2 regions of the Actinotalea sp. JY-7885 genome follow, and region 1 is predicted to be linked to the other one. Evidence: predicted binding sites of a transcription regulator. Region 1 holds the regulator's gene; the other holds the start of a gene.
What was found. Region 1 encodes HrcA, which represses chaperone genes, less so after heat shock. Its sites were predicted from a motif close to TTNGCACTCGNNNNNNNCGAGTGCNAA; they were not measured.
Positions count from the first base shown of each region.

Region 2: the regulator HrcA is predicted to act here: its motif matches at 2,397-2,423, upstream of groL (chaperonin GroEL).

Region 1 is NZ_JACEXH010000023.1:8,174-13,014, reverse strand. It holds gene IDM29_RS03855 (Gmad2 immunoglobulin-like domain-containing protein) at 1-352, shown strand, start outside; gene IDM29_RS03850 (16S rRNA (uracil(1498)-N(3))-methyltransferase) at 378-1,157, opposite strand; gene dnaJ (molecular chaperone DnaJ) at 1,170-2,309, opposite strand; gene hrcA (heat-inducible transcriptional repressor HrcA) at 2,405-3,424, opposite strand; gene IDM29_RS03835 (DUF3097 domain-containing protein) at 3,553-4,425, shown strand; gene IDM29_RS17195 (DUF4870 domain-containing protein) at 4,556-4,841, shown strand, end outside.
Region 2 is NZ_JACEXH010000060.1:4,696-9,536, forward strand. It holds gene IDM29_RS07520 (DUF4031 domain-containing protein) at 188-505, shown strand; gene groL (chaperonin GroEL) at 608-2,245, opposite strand; gene IDM29_RS07530 (NAD(P)/FAD-dependent oxidoreductase) at 2,450-3,907, opposite strand; gene IDM29_RS07535 (LytR C-terminal domain-containing protein) at 4,021-4,644, opposite strand; gene IDM29_RS07540 (DUF3263 domain-containing protein) at 4,674-4,841, opposite strand, start outside.

The sequences.
Region 1 (4,841 bases):
GAGCGCCCCCACCGAGGAGCCGGCGGCGGCACCCGCTGTCAACGGCCCGAACTCGATCACGGCACCGCTCGCCGGCCAGCAGGTCACCTCGCCCGTGACGGCGACCGGCGAGGGCACCGCGTACGAGGCGACGTTGAGCTACCGGGTCGTGGCCGCGGGCACCGAGGACGTCGTCGTCGAGGGCTGGACCGAGGCCGGGGCCAACGGCGAGATCGGGCCGTGGAGCATCGAGCTGGACCTCGACCCGGGCACGTGGACGCTCCAGGTCTGGGAGGCGTCGATGTCCGAGACCGAGACCGAGGGCGCGGGCGCGTCCGACAACCGCGTCGAGGTGACGTTCACCGTCGGCTAGCGGACGGTGAACGCAGGCTCGCGGGTCAGCCCCACCGGCCCGTGCGTGCGGCGAGGAGGGCGAGGGCGACCGGCCCCGCCGTCGACGTCCGGAGCACGTGCGGCCCGAGCCGCACCGCGGTCGCGCCGGCGGCCTCGAGGCGCTCGACCTCCTCGGCCGAGATGCCGCCCTCCGGGCCGACGACGACGAGCACCTCCGCCCCGGCGGCACCGCCCGGACCGCCGTCGGGCAGCGGCACCTCGGTGAGCGGGACGCTCGCCTCCTCGTGCAGGACGAGCGCGACGCCGCCCGCCGCGACGACGGCGGCGGCGCGTGCAGCGAGCCCCGCGGTGTCCACGGGCTCGGCGACGGCCGGCACGTGCGCCCGGCGGGACTGCTTGGTCGCCTCGCGCACCGTGGCGCGCCACTTCGCGCGGCTCTTCGCGGCGCGCTCGCCGCGCCACACCACGATCGAGCGGGCGGCCTGCCAGGGGACGACCTCGTCCACGCCGACCTCGGTCGCCGCCTCGATCGCGAGCTCGTCGCGGTCGCCCTTGGCGAGCGCCTGCACCAGGACGAGGCGGGGCGAGGCCTGCGGCTCCACGACGACGTCGACCACCGTGAGCGTGAGGCGACCCGGCTCGACCGCGGCGATCTCGCACCGCAGCCGCACGCCGGCGCCGTCGGCGACGTCGACACGCTCGCCCGCGCGGCGACGTTGCACGACCCCGGCATGCCGCGCCTCGCCGCCCTGCAGGACGTACGCGCCGCCCGGTGCCGCACCGGACAGCTGCCCCGGCTCCGCGAGGAAGACCGGGGCGCTCACCGGACGCTCACGTCAGCGGCCCGCGAGCTTGTCGCGCAGCTTGGAGAAGACGCCGGGGTGGGCAGGGGCGACGCGGGACGCCGGACGGGCCTCGCCGCGCAGCTCCGCCAGCCGGCGCAGGAGCTCGGCCTGCTCGTCGTCCAGCGTCGTGGGCACCTGCACGTCGACGTGGACGTTGAGGTCGCCGCGGCCTCCCACGTGCAGGTGGCCGATCCCCAGGCCCCGCTCGACGACGACGTCGCCCGGCTGCGTGCCCGGCCGGATGTCGATCTCGCGGGGGCCGTCGAGCGTCTCGAGCTCGACCACCGTCCCGAGCGCCGCGGCCGTCATCGGGATCTCGAGCGTGCAGTGCAGGTCGTCGCCGCGGCGCACGAACGTCTCGTGGTTGCGCTCGCGCACCTCGAGGTAGACGTCGCCGGGCGGGCCGCCCGCGGGACCGACCTCGCCCTGACCCGTGAGCTTGATGCGGGTGCCGGTGTCCACCCCGGCCGGCACGTCCACCGACAGGGTGCGGCGGCTGCGGACGCGCCCCTCGCCCGAGCACTCCGGGCACGGCTCGGGGATGACCGTGCCGAAGCCGTGGCAGGCCGCGCACGGGCTCGAGGTCATGACCTGGCCGAGGAAGGAGCGGGCGACCCGCTGCACGACGCCACGGCCACCGCAGACGTCGCAGGTGCGGGGCGAGGTGCCGGGGCGGCAGCACGAGCCCTGGCAGGTGCCGCACAGGACCGCGGTGTCGACGGGCACCTCGCGGTGGACGCCGAAGGCGGCCTCGGCGAGGTCGATGTCGAGGCGGACCAGCGCGTCCTGCCCGCGCCGGGCGCGCGGCACCGGACCGCGCTGCGCCGACGCGCCCTGGGCGGCACCGAAGAACGTCTCGAAGATGTCCTGGAAGCCGAAGCCGGCGCCGAAGTTCGCGCCGCCGCCGCCGCCGGGAGCGGTCGGGTCCACGCCGCGGTCGTACATCTGGCGCTTCTCGGGGTTGGAGAGCACCTCGTAGGCGCGCGAGACGTCCTTGAAGCGGTCCTCCGCACCCTCACCGGTCGCGACGTCCGGGTGCAGCTCACGCGCCAGCCGGCGGTACGCCTTCTTGATCTCGTCCTGCGTCGCGTCGCGGCTGACGCCGAGGACCTCGTAGTAGTTGCTGCTCACGTGTCACTCTCTGGACCGGGGGGTCCGGTGTCGGGCGGCGGTCGGACGGGTCTGGGGCGGCCGCGGCCGGTCGGGCCGAGGCGGTGCGCCGGGGCTCAGGGGGCGAGGATCCGGGACAGGTACCGCGCGACGGCCCGGACCGCGGCGATCGTGCCCGCGTAGTCCATGCGCGTGGGTCCCAGCGAGCCGATGCGCGCGACCGGATCGCCGTCCGCACCGTACCCCGCGGCGACGATGGAGGTCTCCGCCAGTCCGGCGTGCTGGTTCTCGCTGCCGATCCGCACCGACACGGGCGCGGCGTCCTCGGCCATGTCCGTGAGCAGGCGCAGCAGCACCACCTGCTCCTCCAGCGCCTCGAGCACGGGCCGGATGGTGTGCGGGAAGTCCGTGCCGCTGCGCGCGAGGTTCGCCGCGCCCGCCATGACGATGCGCTCCTCCGTCGCCTCGGCCAGGGTGTCCTCGACGACCTTGATCACGCGGAGCACGATCGGCCGGTCGGCGACGGCGAACGCCTGGGTCATGCGGTCGAGCGGCTCCGCGAGGTCCACGAGCCGGCGGCCCGCCACCGTGGCGTTGAGCCGCGCGCGCAGCTCGGTGACGACGCGCTCCGCGACCGGTTCGCCGAGGTCCAGCACGCGCTGCTCGACGCGCCCGTTGTCCGTGATGATCACGACGAGGAGCCGGTCGTGGCCCACCGGGACGAGCTCGAGGTGCCGCAGCGCCGAGCGCCGCAGCGAGGGGTACTGCACGACGGCGACCTGCTGGGTCAGCTGCGCGAGCAGGCGCACGGAGCGGTCCACGACGTCGTCGAGGTCCACCGCCTCCTCGAGCAGCGTCTGGATCGCGCGGCGCTCCGCGGCCGACAGCGGCTTGACGGTCGAGAGCCGGTCGACGAAGAGGCGGTAGCCCTTGTCCGTCGGCACCCGGCCCGCCGAGGTGTGGGGCTGCGCGATGTACCCGGCGTCCTCGAGGGCGGCCATGTCGTTGCGGATCGTGGCCGGCGACACGCCGAGGTTGTGCCGCTCGACGAGCACGCGGGAGCCGACCGGCTCCTGGGTCTCGACGTAGTCCTCGACGATGGCGCGCAGCACGTCGAGCCTGCGGTCCTCGCTCATGACACCTCCTCTCCCACAGCACACCCGGCACGGCCGGGCGTCGTCGCATGTGGCACTCTCAGGGTCCGAGTGCCAATCCTACCCGCGCGCGGCGCCCACCGTCGCGAGCCACGAGCCGACGGAGGACCATGGACCGCTACGGACGCGACGTCCTCGCCGGACCGACCCCCGGCCAGGGGCCGACCAGCCCCCACCACCGGCGCAAGCCCTCGTCGCGGCCGCTCGCCGCCGACGTCGGGCTCGTGGTCGAGGAGGTCACGACCGGCTGGGTCGGCGCCGTCGTGCGCGTCGAGAAGTCCGGCGGGATGCACGTCGTCGTCCTGGAGGACCGCGCAGGGCGCACCCGCACCTTCCCGCTCGGCCCCGGCTTCTGGGTCGACGGCGAGCCGGTCGAGCTCACGCCCCCCGTCACCGCCCCCGCCCCGCAGCGCCCGACGCGCACGGCGTCCGGGTCCGTCGCCGTGCACGGCGCCCGCGCCCGCGTGGCGCGCGGCGGCCGCATCTGGGTCGAGGGCAAGCACGACGCGGAGCTCGTCGAGAAGGTGTGGGGCGACGACCTGCGCCTCGAGGGCGTCGTCGTCGAGCTCCTCGACGGCGTCGACGACCTCGCCGCCGCCGTGCGGGAGTTCGCGCCCGGGCCCGGGCGCCGCCTCGGCGTGCTCGTCGACCACCTCGTGGCCGGCAGCAAGGAGTCGCGCATCGCGGCGGACGCCATGCGCGCCGCGGCTCCCGGCACGCTGCTCGTGCTCGGCCACCCGTACGTCGACGTCTGGCAGGCCGTCCGCCCCGGGCGCCTCGGGCTCGACGCCTGGCCCGTCATCGACCGTGGCACGGAGTGGAAGCGCGGCATCCTGCGCACGCTCGGCTGGCCGGCCGACGACCAGGCCGACGTCGCGCGTGGGTGGCAGCGCATCCTGCGCAGCGTCCGCGACTACCGGGACCTCGAGCCCAGCCTCCTCGGCCGCATGGAGGAGCTGATCGACTTCGTCACCGCACCCTGAGGCGGCGCCTTCGCTAGTGTTCGGTGCACCGAGCCGGTGCACCGCCGCTCGGCCCCGGCGGCACCGCCGACCGGGACCACGAGGCCGGCAGCTGCGGTCAGCCCGACACGACGAAGCTGGTGAGAGCGACATGACGACGAATCCCTCCGACGAGCCCCAGTTCCCCGGTACGCCCGGTGCCGCGGGCACGCCCGCCGGCCCGCCCGCGGGCGCCACGCCCCCGCCCGCCTACGGCACCCAGCCCGGCGGCTACCAGCAGCCCGGGTACCAGCAGCCCGGTGGCCCCCAGCAGGCGCCCGGCTACCAGCAGCCGGGCTACCAGCAGCAGCAGCAGCCGGGTGGCTACCAGCAGCAGCCCGGTGGGTACCAGCAGCCCGGCGGCTACGCGCCCTACCCGGGCACGGGCTACCCGCCGC
Region 2 (4,841 bases), on a different contig from region 1:
GTCCTCCCCTCTCCGTGGGAGGCCGACGCTAGGCAGCGCGGTCCGGCGTCGGGGGCAGGGACCGCCGGGCCTGTGGAGGGACAGGCGTGCGGAGAGGGCTGTGGAGGAACGGGACGTGCAGGGACACGGCGGCGTGGGGACAGGGCGGTGGCCGGACAGGGCGGTGGCCGCGGTGTTGGATCGGGGCATGGCCGTGCTCCTGGACCCGCCGCTGTGGCCGCGGCACGGCACCGTGTGGGGCCACCTCGTGAGCGACGCGTCCCTCGCCGAGCTCCACGCCTTCGCCGACCGTGCGGGCATCCCGCGGCGCGCCTTCGACCTCGACCACTACGACGTGCCCGCCGAGCGCTACGCCGACCTCGTCGGCCACGGCGCGCGGCTCGTCGACAGCCGGGAGCTCGTGCGGCGCCTGCGCGCCTCGGGCCTGCGGGTCCGCGCGCGCGACCGTGCCCGTGAGCGCCCCGTGAGCGCCCCGCGACCTTCGCCCCGCGAGCGCACCGCGTGACGGTGCCGCAGGCACCCCCCGGGAACGCGAACGGCGGGTGCCCCCGAAGGGACACCCGCCGTCGTCAGTGCGAGCGCGCGGCTCGGACCCCGACCGGGAAGGTCAGAAGTCCATGCCGCCCATGCCGCCACCGTCGCCACCGGAAGGAGCGGAGTGCTTCTCCGGCTTGTCGGCCACGACGGCCTCGGTGGTGAGGAACAGGGCGGCGATCGACGCGGCGTTCTGCAGCGCCGAGCGCGTGACCTTGACCGGGTCGTTGACGCCCGCGGCCAGCAGGTCCTCGTACACGCCGGTCGCGGCGTTGAGGCCCTGACCCGCCGGGAGGTTGCGGACCTTCTCCGCCACGACGCCGCCCTCGAGGCCGGCGTTGATGGCGATCTGCTTCAGCGGGGCGTCGATCGCGAGCTGCACGATCCGCGCACCGGTCGCCTCGTCACCCACGAGCGCGAGGATGTCGGCCTGCTCGAAGGCAGCCTTGCCGGCCTGGATGAGGGCGACGCCACCACCGGCGACGATGCCCTCCTCGACGGCAGCCTTCGCGTTGCGGACGGCGTCCTCGATGCGGTGCTTGCGCTCCTTGAGCTCGACCTCGGTGGCCGCGCCCGCCTTGATGACGGCGACGCCGCCGGCGAGCTTCGCGAGGCGCTCCTGGAGCTTCTCGCGGTCGTAGTCCGAGTCCGAGTTCTCGATCTCGGCGCGGATCTGCGCGACGCGACCGGCGATCTGGTCGGCGTCGCCGAGGCCCTCGACGATCGTGGTCTCGTCCTTGGTGACGACGACCTTGCGCGCCTGGCCGAGCAGCTCCAGGCCCGCGTTCTCGAGCTTGAGGCCCACGGTCTCGGAGATGACCTGGCCACCCGTGAGGGTCGCCATGTCCTGCAGCATCGCCTTGCGACGGTCCCCGAAGCCCGGCGCCTTGACGGCGACGGAGCGGAACGTGCCGCGGATCTTGTTCACGACGAGCGTGGCCAGGGCCTCGCCCTCGATGTCCTCGGCGACGATGAAGAGCGGCTTGCCGGACTGGATGACCTTCTCCAGCAGCGGCAGCAGGTCCTTGACGTTCGAGATCTTGGACTCGACGAGCAGCACGTAGGCGTCCTCGAGGACGGCCTCCTGGCGCTCCGCGTCGGTCACGAAGTACGCCGACAGGAAGCCCTTGTCGAAGCGCATGCCCTCCGTGAGCTCGAGCTCCAGGCCGAGGGCGCTGGACTCCTCGACCGTGATCACGCCCTCCTTGCCGACCTTGTCCATCGCCTCGGCGATGAGCTCGCCGATGGCCGGGTCGCCGGCGGAGATGCCCGCGGTCGCGGCGATCTCCTCCTTGGTCTCGACCTCCTTGGCGGCCGAGAGCAGCTGCGCCGTGACGGCGTCGACGGCCTTCTCGATGCCGCGCTTGAGCGCGATCGGGTTGGCGCCGGCGGCGACGTTCCGCAGACCCTCCTTGACGAGGGCCTGGGCGAGCACGGTGGCGGTGGTGGTGCCGTCGCCCGCGACGTCGTCCGTCTTCTTGGCGACCTCCTTGACGAGCTCGGCGCCGATCTTCTCGAGGGGCTCCTCGAGCTCGATCTCCTTGGCGATCGAGACACCGTCGTTGGTGATCGTGGGGGCGCCCCACTTCTTCTCGAGCACGACGTTGCGGCCCTTCGGGCCGAGCGTGACCTTGACGGCGTCGGCGAGGGCGTTCATGCCCCGCTCCATGCCGCGGCGGGCCTCCTCGTCGAAGGCAATGATCTTGGCCATACGGATGGTCCTCCGGTGTTGGCGGTGTCCTGGGCGCCGGCGCCCGCGACGGACGGCTCGGGCCGCCCGCGGTCACATCCCGTCGGGGGCCCGGACCTCACCTCGGCCCAGGGTCTTCTGTCACTCTCGGGTCGAGAGTGCTAACTCATTATTGGCACTCTCACCCGGCGAGTGCAAGCGCCGTGGCGCCGCCGCCGCCGCGCCTCAGGGCGCGAGGCCGGGCGGGCGCTCGATGCCGAAGCTGCGCGCGAGGACGCGCCGCGCGGCGTGCCAGCCGCCCATGCCGTGGACCCCGGGCCCCGGCGGCACGGCAGCGGAGCACAGGTAGACGCCGTCGGCCGCGACGAAGGGGTCCGGGCTCAGGACGGGCCCGACGAGCATCCGCGGCAGGGTGATCGCACCACCCGCGATGTCGCCGCCGACGTAGTTCGCGTTGCCCAGCTCGATCCGCGCCGCGGGGGTGCACCGCGAGGCGACGACGACGTCGCGGAAGCCGGGCGCGTACTGCTCGATGCGCGCGGTGACGGCCTCGGTCACGTCCGCGCGCGACCCGGCCGGGACGTGCGCGTACGTCCACAGCGGGCGGTGCCCGTCGGCGGTCGCGCGGCCCGGGTCGCCCACCGACGGGTCGCTCGCGAGCACCATGGGCGGCTCGGCGTGCCGGCCCTGCGTCAGGGCGTGCTCCGCGGCGGCCATCTCGGCGCGCGTGCCGCCGACGTGCACCGTCCCGGCCCGGCCCACGCGGGGGTCGGCCCACGGCACCGGACCCGAGAGGACGAAGTCGACCTTGGCCGCGGCGTTCCCGTGCCGGTACGCCTGGTAGCCGCGCGCGGTCCCACGGCTCAGGCGGGCGCCCATGACCGCGGCGACCGCCGAGGGCGAGGTGTCGAAGACGACAGCGCGCGCGGGTGGCAGGTCGCGCTGCGTGCGCACGAGGTGACCCGTGCGGATCTCGCCCCCGTGCGCGCGCAGGTCCGCCACGAGCGCGTCGGTGATGGCCTGCGTGCCCCCGAGCGGCACGGTCCAGCCGACGGCGTGCGCGAGCGTGCCCAGCAGCAGGGCCGTGCCGGCCCCCGCGATCGAGGGCAGGGGCGTGATCGCGTGCGACGCGATGCCGGTGAGCAGCGCGGGCGCCGTCTCCTCACGGAACCGGCGGTCCCAGAGCGGGGCCACGCCCTGCTCGAACGCCCGCAGACCGAAGCGCACCGCGGTCACCAGGTCGCGCGGGAGGTGGCGGCGGTCGCCCATGAGGAAACCGACGAGGGCCTCGGCGTGCGCGACGAGCGGCCCGAAGGTCTCGAGCCACGCGCCGCCGTCGACGCCGAGCTCCCGCGCGGTGCGGTCGAGGTCGCGGTAGGCGATCCCGGCCCCCTGGGCCAGCGGCTGGGCGTACGACACCTCGGGCGCCACCAGCTCGACGCCGCGGGCCGCCAGGTCGAACCGCCGGAAGAACGGCGAGGCGACGGCCATGGGGTGGACGGCGCTGCACGTGTCGTGGACGACGCCCGGCCACAGGCCGAGGTCCGCCGTGCGGGCGCCCCCGCCCGGGTGCGGCTGGGCCTCGAGCACGACGACCTCGAGCCCCGCCCGCGCGAGCGTCACCGCGGCGGCGAGGCCGTTGGGTCCGGAGCCCACGACGACGACGTCCAGCGCCCGCGTCATGCACGCTCCCGTCGTCCGTCCGTCCCGTCCCCCGCATCCTCACCGCTCGGGGCGGTCGCGGCGACCGCAGGCGGCGGCCCGGGCGGCCGCCTGCGTCGCACGACGCGGTCGGCTCAGTCCTCGTAGTCGGCGGCGAGCACGACGACGACGCCTTCGGGCGCCTGCTCCGCGGACTCCTGCACGGCGGTGATGCCGAGGGTCTGCGCGACGAGCTCCGCCGTCGTGACCTGGTCGGGCGTCGCGTAGTACACGGTCGACGCCTCGAGGTCGTCGCCCTGCCAGTTGCCGGCACTCACGGCCGTGAAGCCGGCCTCCTCCACACGCTCGGCCGCACCGCCCGCGAGGCCGGAGCGGGACGTGGCGTTGAACACCTCGACGGGTGTGGCGAGGTCGACCGGGGGCGGGGGCGGGGTCGTCTCGACCGGCTCCTCCGTCTCCGGCTCGACGGGCACCTCGGCCTCGCCGGCGTCCTCCTCGACCGGCTCCTCCTCGGTGGTCCCCTCGTCGGCCTCGGTGGACGTCCCCTCCGCGGGCGTCCCCCCGGAGCCCAGCCCCTGCCAGTCGGAGAGCCACGTGACCGCGCCGTAGGCGAGGAGGGGGAAGACGACGAGGACGACCAGGAAGGGCAGCAGACGGCGGCGGCGCGAGCGCGGTGCGCGGTGAACGCCTCGTGGGCCGCCCCGGGCATCCGCGGCGTCGAACTCGTCCGCGGGGTAGGGGTAGTCGCCGGCCTTCACGGCGGACAGGCTAGCGGGCGCCCCGCCTCTCAGGCGTCGACACCCAGACGACGCGCGGTGCGGGCCCGCTGGCGGGACGCGCGCATCCGGCGCAGGCGCTTGATCAGCATGGGGTCCTGGGCCAGCGCCGCGGGCGAGTCGATGAGCGCATTGAGCACCTGGTAGTACCGCGTCGCGGACATGTCGAAGAGCTCCTT